DNA from 3 places in the Paenisporosarcina sp. P4_B8 genome. Region 2 is predicted to be linked to each of the others. Evidence: riboswitches for the same ligand, from Rfam matches in the RefSeq annotation. Region 2 holds a riboswitch; each other region holds the start of a gene.
The links. Region 2 has a riboswitch for thiamine pyrophosphate ahead of tenA (thiaminase II). Riboswitches for the same ligand answer to the same signal wherever they lie in the genome.
Positions count from the first base shown of each region.

Region 1: linked by a shared signal. The riboswitch ahead of tenA (thiaminase II) and the one ahead of tenA (thiaminase II) in region 2 are both predicted to bind thiamine pyrophosphate.
Region 3: linked by a shared signal. The riboswitch ahead of AC1DSK_RS10665 (YkoF family thiamine/hydroxymethylpyrimidine-binding protein) and the one ahead of tenA (thiaminase II) in region 2 are both predicted to bind thiamine pyrophosphate.

Region 1 covers NZ_JBFUHX010000004.1:164,946-169,193, reverse strand. The annotation lists gene thiO (glycine oxidase ThiO) at 1-621, opposite strand, end outside; gene tenI (thiazole tautomerase TenI) at 656-1,267, opposite strand; gene tenA (thiaminase II) at 1,701-2,387, opposite strand; TPP riboswitch at 2,518-2,656, opposite strand; gene AC1DSK_RS06055 (ABC transporter permease) at 2,925-3,959, shown strand; gene AC1DSK_RS06050 (ABC transporter ATP-binding protein) at 3,961-4,248, shown strand, end outside.
Region 2 covers NZ_JBFUHX010000006.1:72,595-76,842, reverse strand. The annotation lists gene thiD (bifunctional hydroxymethylpyrimidine kinase/phosphomethylpyrimidine kinase) at 1-684, opposite strand, end outside; gene thiM (hydroxyethylthiazole kinase) at 681-1,436, opposite strand; gene tenA (thiaminase II) at 1,426-2,106, opposite strand; TPP riboswitch at 2,175-2,271, opposite strand; TPP riboswitch at 2,336-2,434, opposite strand; gene AC1DSK_RS07705 (GNAT family N-acetyltransferase) at 2,554-2,991, opposite strand; gene AC1DSK_RS07700 (AAA family ATPase) at 3,054-3,596, opposite strand; gene AC1DSK_RS07695 (erythromycin esterase family protein) at 3,765-4,248, opposite strand, start outside.
Region 3 covers NZ_JBFUHX010000010.1:15,229-19,476, reverse strand. The annotation lists gene AC1DSK_RS10685 (ABC transporter ATP-binding protein) at 1-519, opposite strand, end outside; gene AC1DSK_RS10680 (PLD nuclease N-terminal domain-containing protein) at 516-716, opposite strand; gene AC1DSK_RS10675 (DUF1648 domain-containing protein) at 733-1,839, opposite strand; gene AC1DSK_RS10670 (GntR family transcriptional regulator) at 1,839-2,225, opposite strand; TPP riboswitch at 2,384-2,490, shown strand; gene AC1DSK_RS10665 (YkoF family thiamine/hydroxymethylpyrimidine-binding protein) at 2,594-3,199, shown strand; gene AC1DSK_RS10660 (ECF transporter S component) at 3,201-3,800, shown strand; gene AC1DSK_RS10655 (ABC transporter ATP-binding protein) at 3,793-4,248, shown strand, end outside.

The DNA of each region.
Region 1 (4,248 bases), on a different contig from region 2:
TGCCACAATGACATTTTCACTGGTAAAATCACCTTCACTCGTCACAACACCTGTAACTCTCTCTTTCGTGAACTGAAAGTCATAAACTTCCACGTATTCTTTTATTACCACACCAAGTACTGCTGCAGACTTTAATAACCCTAAAGTTAACTGGGGGGCTTCTACATGCCCATCTTTATCAAGAAGCATTGCTCCAATAATATCTTGAGATAATGCAGGCTCTTTTTCTCTTACCTCTTCAGCTGTAAGCCAATCAGCTTGATCTCCACTTTGTCTCTGGATTGCAATGAATCTCTTATATTCCTGTTGTTCCTGTTCATTAATGGCAACCTTTAGCATGCCTTTATTTATGAGTTCAATATCTATTCCACTGGTCCCTTTTATTTCATCTGCTAGTCTTGTAAACATCGCTCTGCTTTTTCTAGCTAATTGAAAAAGTGGTCCCACTCCATCCAATTCTGCTTGAGCGGCCAACATTCCAGCAGCGGCTCCAGATGATTTACTTGCAAGTCGATCTTTTTCCAACAAAAGTACCTTAATCCCTCTTTTGGCAAGATTATAAGCGATGGATCCCCCAATAACTCCACCGCCCACCACGATTGCATCATACTGATATCTCATCAAATCCCCCCTTTTTCCCTGGAAAATTATTATGTCAATTGTTAGACGTTAGCTTTTGATAATATTCCTTTGCTGCCTCTAACGGATTATCAGCTTCTAATATTCCTGACATCACAGCAATACCACTCGCCCCAGCTTCGATTACTTCCCGAACGTTTAGCGGTTTTATACCGCCTATTGCAAATACGGGAATAGTAACTGAATGTGAGACGGTGGCTAATTGCTCTAAACCCTTTGAAACTAATCCCGGCTTTGATTGTGTGGGGAAAACATGTCCGAAAATCACATAATCTGCACCTTGTTCTTGTGCAATATGAGCCTCATCAATTGAATGAACCGAACAACCAACTCTTAAACTTGGAAACTGTATTTTCACAATATCAGCTGGTATAGAATGATAGGCGAGTTGAACTCCTCCAACCTTTGACACATAGGCCACATCTAGTCGATCGTTGATAATTATTTTAGATAACGGGACTTTATTGTCCGTTAATAAACTCACTAATCTGTAGATTTCTATGGCTGTTTTCGACTTCTCTCGAATATGGATGGCATCGATATATGGATGGATCGCCCCAGCTATTTCTGCTAATTGCTCTGGCTTCTGGCTTCCAGTTGATATGACATGTAGTTTTGCATGATCCATACTCTTTATCCCCTTTCAAAAGCCTAAAGTTGATTGCCTTATAAACTAAACGTAAATTAAATTAGAAAAACACAGTTTGTACCTACAATGGTGCGAACTGATGTCTTTTCTTATACTGATATCCAAAATATTTTAATAGCTATCAGTGCTAGAAAAACACAGTTTGCACCCACAATGGTGCGAACTGATGTCTTTTCTTATACTGATATCCGAAATATTTTAATAGCTATCAGTGCTAGAAAAACACAGTTTGCAGCCACAATGGTGCAGACTGATGTCTTTTCTTATACTGATATCCGAAATATTTTAATAGCTATCAGTGCTAGAAAAACACAGTTTGCACCCACAATGGTGCAAACTGATGTCTTTTCTTATACTGATATCCGAAATATTTTAATAGCTATTTCCACTTCCCTACGCCAACTACATTTTTCTATGTGTAACTTACTACTTCTTTTTGAGCTGGCCATTTTTCTAATGTATGGGCCATTTCCCAAAATGAATATTCGTATTGGCTACTAATGATAAAATGTTCTTTCATCCGTTCGCGGTCCTCAGCAGTTACTGTTTCAGCAAGCTTGTCTAGTCTATTAATTTGTTCCTCGACTTTCGCTCTAAACCATTCACCACCATATGCAGCAATCCATTCTTGGTAAATCGGTTCTTCAGGAGTACACGACTGAAGTCTCTCGCCGATTTCAAAATAAAGCCAATAACAAGGTAAAATGGCTGCGATAATATCGCCTAAATGTCCGTGATATGCTGCACGATACAAATGGGATGTGTAAGCATACGCAGTAGGCGAAGGCTTGAAATTTGCTTGTTCTTCTTCTGTTATTCCGAGTCGACGTGAAAAATTCTTATGCAGCGATAATTCTGCTTCATATGTGGCTTGTGCATGAGCTGCCATTTTACTCGTTGTTTCAAAATCATTAGCTCTTGCTGCACCCAAAGCTTGAACCTTTGCAAAGTGGGACAAGTAGTATGCATCCTGCATAACGTAATAACGGAAACACTCTAAAGACAATGTCCCATCCCCAATTCCTGTAACGAACGGATGATGAAAGCTTGCTTCCCAAATGTGATCTGATTCTTCTCTTAAAAGCTTTGAAAATGTCATAAAACAACCTCCAAAAAAGTTTTTCTCAACTGAATCGAATCACTTCCGCCAAATTTAGGGCAAATAAAAAACCACTCTCTTAACAAACATAAGAAAGTGGTTGTATTGGAAAAATAGTAAAAAAACATACTGCTCCGCAACTCCACTTCCCTACGCTGGTATAAACCAGATCAGGTTCTAAGGGTCTTAAAGCATTACTTTAATCTCAACCTTTATTTATGAATAAATGATTTCCATTTATCAATTGCAAGGTCCCCCTAGTGGAAGATATTACTATTCAGTTGTACATGAACATCATAACACGAATTAATTACTTATCAATCCAAAAATAAATTTAATGCATTTTTCTACGTAAACATGATAGCCAGTTTTTGAGTATACATGCACAAGTCGCCACAGTAACCATCCTGATAAATTCCTCTGCATCCCGAAAAGAAAAAGTATTTGACAGTCGTTTTACGATGTAATCTTCAGTTCATATTCCGTTCACTTAACACTAATATACTCTAGTTATCATAAAAAACGGAGGCGTAAAAGATGAATATTGCATGGAAAGAAATTAGGAAGAGTAAAGCAAAATTTATCATATTAGGATCAATTATATTTCTTGTTAGTTTTTTAACGTTTATCATTTCTGGATTATCGAATGGTTTATCTCAAGATAATGCGGCTTTAATAAAAGATCTGCCAAATGGTCAATTTTATATGAATGACGAAGCAAATGAAACCTATAATCTTTCGAAAATAGATGAAAATTTACAAGACAAAGCAATAAATAACCAGAAGGATGCAGCGGCACTTTCAATTCAGATGGGATTTGTGAACGATGCAGACGACAAACAACATAGCGTTGCCTTTGTTACTTCAACTGATTCGAAGTTATTTGAAAAAGTTGGAGAAGGAGAAATCATATTAGATAGTTCATTAGAAGAAGACGGCATAAATGTCGGAGATACCATAACGAACAATCAGTTCAGCGGTGAATTTAAAGTAAAAGGCTTTGTCGATCAAAAGAAATATAGCCACGCACCTGTCGCTTATATCAATATGGAAAACTACAAAGAAATCTACGGTGTGGAAGATATGCAATTGGTATTTGTACCTGGAAATGATAAGGAGCATGCAATTGACGGATTACAATCATTTTCAAACAAAGAATTTCTCAATACGATTCCAAGTTATAGCGCAGAACAGATGTCGCTCAATATGATTGTATGGTTTTTAGTCGTCATCAGCGGGATGTTGTTCGCGATATTCTTCTACATGATGAACGTTCAAAAAATAGGACTATACGGGATTTTGAAAGCACTTGGAGTTAAAACAAGTCAATTATTTGGGATGATGTGGTCACAGATGCTATTTATTACTGCAATTGCACTAACATTATCAGTTGCATTGAGCCAAGCTTTCACAATGATTGCACCTGAAGGAATGCCTTTTAGTTTAACCCTTCAAACAACGGTTCAATTATCACTCATATTCGTGGTCATCGGATTTGTTGGCGCTACGCTATCGGGTATCCAAATTAAAAAAGTCGAGCCACTACAAGCGATTCAACAAGGAGAGGTTTAATATGACTGTATTCACAATTGATGATGTCAAAAAAACGTTTAGAAATGGGGACGTAGAAGAGCAAGTATTAAAAGGAATCAATCTTTCTCTTCAACAAGGGGAAATAACAGCTTTAGTTGGAGCATCTGGTTCTGGTAAAAGTACGATACTTACAATAGCCGCCGGTCTTCAACGCGCAACGCATGGTCAGATTCTATTCGATGGGAAAGATTTGTCTAAGTTGAGTCAGGAGCAAATTCGAAAAATCCGGGCAAGTGAGTTCGGATTTGTCTTTCAATCCTCTCATCTT
Region 2 (4,248 bases):
CTTCAAAGGAATTCCTTGTCCCAAAAATGCAGTCAATGCGGCAGAAAACGTACAGCCCGTTCCATGTGTATGCTTGGTGTCGATACGAGCAGATACCATTTTGAAGCTTGTCCCATCGGCCATAAAGACTGTATCAGTTGCCGTATCCCTTTCTTCTAGATGACCGCCCTTCATGACCACGCAATTGACACCCATTCCCAAAATCTCTTTAGCTGCTCTTTGCATATCCGACTCCGATTGGATTTCCAAACCGGCCAGCACCTCGGCTTCTGGAATATTTGGGGTTAATACTGTTGCAAGTGGTAAAAGTTTAGTCTGTAAAGCTTCCACTGCTTCATTCTGCAAAAGATTTGCCCCTCCTTTGGCAATCATCACGGGATCAACGACAAGTTGCACATTTTTTTCTCGCAAATTATTTGCTACTTCTTCAATGATTTCTGTTGAAAAGAGCATGCCTGTTTTGACTGCTTGGATGGGCATATCCTTAAAGACAACATCTATTTGTTGTGCCACGAAATCGGGTGATGCTGGAAAGATCCCTTCTACACCCAGCGTATTTTGAGCAGTCAGCGCTGTAATCGCGGACGTACCAAATACGCCAAGTTCCTGAAATGTTTTCAAATCGGCTTGTATACCGGCTCCGCCCCCACTATCCGAGCCTGCTATCGTCATGACAATGTTCATTTTCCTTCACCTTTGGAATAGAGATGCAAAGCATTTAGTACTTCAGTCTGGAAAGAACCAAGAAGTTGTGTCTGAGACGATGTTTGCTCGGATATTTGTTTATAAGCTTGAAGGAGATTGCGTAAGTTGAGGAGGGCCTCTCCATCCAAACTTAAAGCCGCGGTGCAAATTGCACTCAACAAACACCCAGTACCGGTTATCTCTGTCATTCGTTCATGCCCGCCAGTTATCCAAAATTCTTTGTTTCCATCGGTTATATAATCCGAAGCGCCGGTCACAGCTACGATACAATTCCAATCCTTCGCTACTTGCTTGGCAACGTCCGCGATGTCCATGTCGCCTTCTCCACTGTCCACTCCTTTTGACTGCCACGAAACACCTGCGATTGCAGCCAGTTCACCTGCATTACATCTGATTAAATTAAACCGAACTTGTTCCAGCAAATCCCTAACTGCCTGTTTGCGAAATGATGTAGCTCCTACGCCTACCGGATCCAAAACAACGGGTGTACCAAGTTCATTCGCTTTTTTACCAGCCAGAAGCATCGCTTCTTGCGTTCGTGTATTGATTGTGCCGATATTAATTAATAGAGCCGAGGAAATGGCAACCATTTCTTCTACTTCTGATATTTCATCCGCCATGACCGGTGACGCACCGATTGCTAGCAACCCATTCGCGGTAAAGTTCGCCACGACATAGTTTGTCATGCAGTGAACGAGAGGCTTTTTTTGACGTATTTGTTCAATAGGCATAGACTTTCACCTCGTTTTCCCAGTTCTCAAGTGTCCAAGGCATTTCCCAGAATTTCCACTCGTAATAGCAGCTCTTAGCAAAATGACCTTTCAGCACACTTCTCTTATTCGGATTTTCCTCTGCATATCGATTCATCATTTGCATTTGATGCTCGATTTTTTCTTTGTAACCTGGTGCACTATACATGGCAATCCAATCTTCATAAGCTTTGACACCTGGTTTAGCGTCTTTATACTTCTCCCCGATTTCCTGATAGAGCCATGGACAAGGGAACATGGCGGCAAACGCTTCTGCTACATCCCCGTTATGAGCTGCATTGTACATATGCGATACGTAGTTGTAGGCAGCCGGAGCAGGTTCAAAGTGTGCTTCCATTTCCTCCGTAATACCGAGCTCTTTGAAAACAGTTCGGTGCAAATCAAGCTCGGCTTCATTGATGTAGCGGGCAGATTCTAAAAAGAATGCTATGTCTTCATTCGTTTCAGCCTTCGTGGCGGCAATCGCCAGCACCTTTGTGTAGTGCTTTAAATAATAGGCGTCCTGCATCATGTAGTACGCAAATTTCTCAAGTGGCAATGTCCCGTCCACCAGTCCCATTACAAAGGGGTGATCAAAACTGCCTTGCCAATAAAGATCCGTTTCTTTTCGTACTTCTTCACAAAATGTCATTACTAGTCCTCCTTCTTTGGATGGACGCAAGTGCAAAAAACGCCCTTTTGCGTATGACAAAAGAGCGTTTCTGATGAAACATTGCTCCCTACGTCAGTGTTAACTGTCAGGTTCCAAGGGTCAGGTTTTAACCTTCTCAACTAAAAAGTCCCCCCGCAATTAAAATATTGAATTAGAAACAAAAAAGCCCTCCATAATGGAGAGCTACAGTACAAAACAAAAGCGTTAAACCGCTATGTACTTTGCTCCCTACGTTCGTCTTAACGAACAGGTTCAAAGGGTCAGGTTTTAACCTTCTCAACGCCAATGCGTCCCCCCGCAACTATTTTAATTACTTACATACTAGCACACTATCAGGAAATCTCAAGAATAGTAGTGAGTAATTTCAGTTTCCATCAAGAATGAAAAAACCCTTCAACTCCTTCAAAGAACTCATTTCATCATCGTTTACAATTTTTTTCTGAACGAAAAACACCATTTATCATAATCCATTCTGTCTTCATAGAATCTATGAGCATCGGTTCTTTGGATTCCCGATTCCAGTGCTACATATTCGGCACCATTTTCTTTTGCCCACTCATGTATGAACTCCAACAATGTCTCTCCATACCCAAGCGAACGTTTAGAGACGTCCGTAACTAAATCATAAATATAAACGTGACGGCCGCTATAAAAATTCGTTCTCAAGCTTACGCCTGCCAAAGCTACGATTTGATTTTGAGCAAATAAGGCAAAAAGTCGATATCCGTCTTGTGTCATTTGCCCGAGCAAATCATGAAAAGACTCCATCGTCAAATCCAATCTTAACTGTTTCATTAGTGGAAATGCACATTCGAATTGTTCTGGTTTGGTTAGTTCTAAGATTTTATGGATTGAATCATCCATCGTCATTCCTCCGTCAAAATTAGTTTCCGTCACATGTCCCCATGTACCACAAAAGTCTTCATCTATTTAACAGCTTCTACTATTTTTAGTTTTTCCTTTATGGTTTGAACAATCGTATGTACTGGGACATTCTCCGTGTTGATGTAATCTCCAAAATAATGTTCTTTATATGCTTTCAGGCATTTGAATGTTTGTTGGAAACACCAATTTCCTTCTTCTTCCCCACGTTCCCTAAGTCTATCGAAAATAGTTTCCTGATTTGCTGTTAAACAAAAATGGGTTGTTTGTTCATCAATCTTCTTAAATCCATCGAATATGTAATTAAAATATTCTACTTTCCGAATAGTCATTGGAACAATTAAGTTCACTTTATACTGTGCGATTAAGTGATCAGCTACGGTAACGGTTAATTGTTTCCAAAGCTCCAAATCCTGAAAATCTCCTGTTTTTGCTTCAAGAGCCATAACATCTACTGGGAGAATTTTTCCTAACAAACTACCTATTTCTTCCGGATCAAAAATCATACTATTTTCGACTTCTTTCTGTAGTTCATTGGAAACAGTGGTCTTCCCCACTCCAAATGCTCCATTTATCATGATAATCATTCGTCCACCAGTCCTTTTCCTTTAGTTTCATCCTTCTACAAGCATTAAATATTTCTTAAGTTGTTGATTGTACATAATTAATTATTGTTACATTTTACCATTATTTCATTATTGAATTAAATAACGAAAACAAAAAAACACCGCAAATGCGGTGCAATTAGTGAGTGATTATGGATTGTCATGCTCAATTGGAGTAAGGGCTTTGGTTTCGTCCAGATAAATGAAAGCGTCGTAGCGACTTCCCATTTTTGAAGATACATAATTCCCGTAAGCCTCGAACTCAGGATTATAAACCACACCAATTGCCCGATGACCAATCCATTCATCAAACAGGTGGCGATTGTCATCATCGAAAATTAATAACTTATTAAATTCACCAGCTGCATGCATAGCGTATTCCCATGATTTTTTCATAGCTGGTGGCACGACCATTATTTCATATGGGTTTGCCCACTGGTCAGCTGCGATCACTGTTCCCTTGTATGTGCCAAACCCGACAGCGAAGACATTTTCTTTTCTGTTCTGCAGGCGGAGAATTTGGCCAACGTTCACCATGCCAGCCGCTTCCATATCCGTTGCGGAAGCATCCCCGATATGGGTGTTGTGTTCCCAAATGATGATTTTTGCATCGTTTCCATGATAGTCCATGACT
Region 3 (4,248 bases), on a different contig from region 2:
TAGATTCATAATCTCGCGTCTTCCAACGGGATCCAGCGCAGATACCGGTTCATCCAATAATAAGAGCTTCGGTTTATGAACAATGGCCTGTGCTAATCCAAGACGTTGTTTCATTCCGCCGGAGAAAGTACCCGTTTTTTTCCGTAGTGCATCTCCAAGTCCTACGAACTCCAGTGTTTTTTGTGCTTCAAGCTTGGCAGACCGTGAGTCCATCCCACTTAATTTCGCCGCCATTTCAGTAAATTCCAGTGCTGTCAGCCACGAAAAGAATTGTGGATATTGAGGCAGGAAACCAATATGTTTTCTTACGTCCGCATGTTTTTCCCCATTCAGTGAAATGGTACCCGATGTTGGTTGTAATAACCCACCAAGCATGGATAAAGTCGTCGTTTTACCGGCTCCATTTGGTCCGATTAATGCCGTAGATGTGCCTTCTCCCAGCGCAAAAGTCACATCATTTACAGCTCGCTCTGATCCGTATATTTTCGTTAAATGATTAGCTTCTAAGATTGTCGTCATGTTTGTTTTCTCCCTGCAATAAAGTACGAAATAGGTCCAAAAATACTAATGAAAATAATGACCAGTGCCCAGACCCATTTAGGTCCGTTTGTTTGATGTATTTTTGCTAAATCGATAAGTGCAACTACTATTAAAATAAATTGAATGATAAATATCGGTGTGATAATACCCCAAGGCACCCCTTGTAATTCCTCCATTTTCTCCCACTCCTCTTTATTGCAATGTTGAAACGAACACGATACTTCCTATTAGTAATAGTAAGGAAATCCAACTGGTTTTGTGACCGAAATTGATGGTCCAGCCAATCCCAAAACGTTTTTCCACCATTATGCTCGGATCGTTCTTATTCACATAAAACATTCCGAATTTCCAGTATCGATCATCATCTTGATCGATTACCCCTTCTAGACTTTCATCTGGGTGTGATACGGCTATTCTGGTGCCACTTTGCCCTACTTTAATGGCGTAAAATAGGACAGAACCTAAAATAATGACCAAGAAAGAGATGGTGGAAGCAAGAGTTACTGAAGTTGACATGGTTTCAGGAAAAATAATGGTCAGCTGTAAGTATCCCATCAACAACGTCACCGTGATGGTCACGACAAACAATAACCAACTTGTATATTTACGGAACGCGAGTTGTTGTTCTCGGGAACGTTTTTTATTTCGCACCTGAATCTTTGCACCTGATTGCTTCATGGCCCCATTGAAAAAAAGCAACATGCCTTGAAGTACGAGGGTTAGGAATGGCAACGAATTGACTGAAAGCCAACTTTTTTCCGTAAATGCATCCGCTTCCCCATTCGGACCCCAGTGCGTCGGAAGCTGGTCAGGTAACAAATCATATTGGGTTAATCCATAAACACTTAGACTGACGGTCAAAAGCATCGGCAAAATAAAATACATGTTGGGCAACAGTTTCAGTTGCTCACGAAACTGCAGGTCTACCACTTTCCGCTCAACTTGACCCGCTGTCCATTTTTCATCTTTCTTCCAGTTAGCTAATGCAATATGATTTTTTGCATATAGCCCCATCGGCAAAACCAATGCACCTATTTGTGCGGCTAATCCCCAAAATACAATTTGTTGCTCCTGTGGACGGACGATTAACACCCAGCCAATGAATAGGACCAGAACAACCACACCACATAGCAAAACCAATTGAGTGTAGCGGTTTTTCATCCTCATAAGGCGTGGGTCTTTTACGTGCGTATCCGGGATATACACGCCAAACGCTTCACTTTCCTTCAGAAACTTCGGTAAAAAGGCTTGAATGGCAATGTTGAACATTAATAAGACGATAAAAATGATTGCTGACATTACTTAACCTCCTTCAAATCCAAAATAATTTCTTTCACCAGTAACTCAATGTCCTCTTGAGACAACTGAAGACAAAGTGCTTCTGCTATGATTGGGCGTAATTCTTTGCTCAGACGTTGGCGATCGGAAGCTGATGCTTTCCGTACACCTTTTTCATGAATGAATACACCTTTCTTCGGTACAATCTGAATAAATTCCTTCTCTTCCAAGTAGTGATAAGCTTTATTTACCGTATGCATGTTCATGCCGAGATCAGCTGCAAATGAGCGTACAGATGGCAAGGAATCTCCAGGTTTCAAAGACCCCTTTGCTACCCCTTCAATAATTTGCTGAGCCAATTGTAAATAAATCGGTACGGTCGAATCCGGTTCAATCTCAATAAACATATGCGACCTCCCTTTGTTCTATTCTTAGTAGAACAGTTTTGTTATATATAATATAGAACAGAATTTACTGATTGGCAAGTATTGATATTTACTTTATTTACAATCCTTTTTTCATGCGTTACAATGAAGCCGTTCTTGAATATATAAAACTGCATACGAATTTGCACTAGGGGTGCTATAGTTTGGCTGAGATGAGAGCATTTGCTCCGATCCCTTAATACTCGATCCAGATAATACTGGCGTGAGGAAGTGCGGTGACCTTTGCCCAACTTTTTTTCTTTTTGCGCAAACCAGCTGCATTCCACGTCGAATGCAGCTTTTTTATGTTCAATAATAGGTGCCTGGCACTAAAAAAGGAGGAAAAAGAGATGTCGAATGAGTTTAGTTGTGGGATTAGTCCAATCGTTGGCTTACGGTTTTCGATTCACCCGATGGCGGACAATTTTATTGAAATTATTAAAGGGGCTTTGCGTGAAGCAGATACCTCAAATGTATGGATGCATACCGACGACGTCAGTACGGTGATGCGAGGGAAGCAAATGCATGTATTCGATACAGCGAGAGCCATCGTATTGTATGCAGCAAAAACGGGTGCCCATGTCGCCTTTAACGGAACCTTTTCGATTGGCTGCCCAGGGGATTCTGCAGGCGATGTTTATCTAGAAAAAGATGATGTTCTGTTAAACCATCCTCAAATTCGCGAAATCAAACAATATGTATCATCACAATTTGCCCTGTATCCGATGAATAACCCCGATTATATGTCGGTTATTTATCAGGAAGTGGCACGCGCAAAAGAATATGGGGTGTTCAATGATTCCATGCATTATGCAAGTGGACTTCATGGGGATATTCACGACGTGTTTGCATTCCTTGAAGATTCTTTTACACACGCTCGATCGGAACAACATAAACATTTGGTCATGACTGTTAACATGAGCATCAACAGCCCTTCTCACAAAGGAGATGCGTAATATGTTGAAGTCCTGGAAACTGAAAGAAGTTGTGTTGCTATCCGTTTTTGCTGTTGTCTTTGCCGTCGTTTATTTGCTGTTTGTTCAAGTAGGAAACATTTGGGCTGGAGTGATTGGACCGATTGCATACGAGTGGATCTTTGGGATTTGGTTTATTGTGTCGATCATTTGTGCATACATCATCCGCAAACCGGGTGCCGCTCTTTTGTCTGAAACCATGGCAGCGACTATTGAAGTGATGATCGGTAATGCGGTGGGACCACGTTTGATTTTATCTGGACTAGTCCAGGGGCTTGGTGCAGAAGCTGCTTTTGCCGCGACAGGTTACAAACGCTATGACTGGTGGGTGCTTTGTTTAGCGGGGATTGGTTCTGCAGTCTTCAGTTTTGCCTATGGCTTCTTTGTATCTGGTTACGCAGCGCTTGACCCTTCACTGCTTATCTTGATGTTCACACTTCGAGTGATGAGTGGTGCCATCATCGCTGGTTTAGGCGGAAAGTATGTATCCGATGGTTTACTGGCAACAGGGGCTCTCCGTGGATATTCGATTTCTCGCAATACGTCAAAGAAACACAAGCTGAAGGGTGAGTCCATTGGGTAAAGATTTCACGAATGAATCACCAAGTGGCATCTCACAAGTAATTGACTTCAGAGGAGTCACGTTTCAATTTCCAGAAGATGACTCGCCAGTTTTTACAAACATTTCATTTTCGATAGATGCTGGCGAACGTGTCGTCTTATATGGTCCGAGTGGCTGCGGGAAAAGTAGTTTACTGTATTTGATGAATCGTTTGTACCCTGCCAATTGTGACGGAGAGCTAAGTGGTTCGGTTGTCCTCTTTAATAAAGACACCAGTAGTTATGTCGCTGGGGAAATTAATCGGAGAATCGCTACCGTCTTCCAAGATCCGGATACACAATTTTGTATGCCTACAGTTGAACAAGAAATGGCTTTTACGTTAGAAAATCTGCACGTCAATCGGGCAGAAATGGAACAGCGAATCACATCAACACTTACCCTTACCGGTCTTTCTGAAATCCGGCATGCA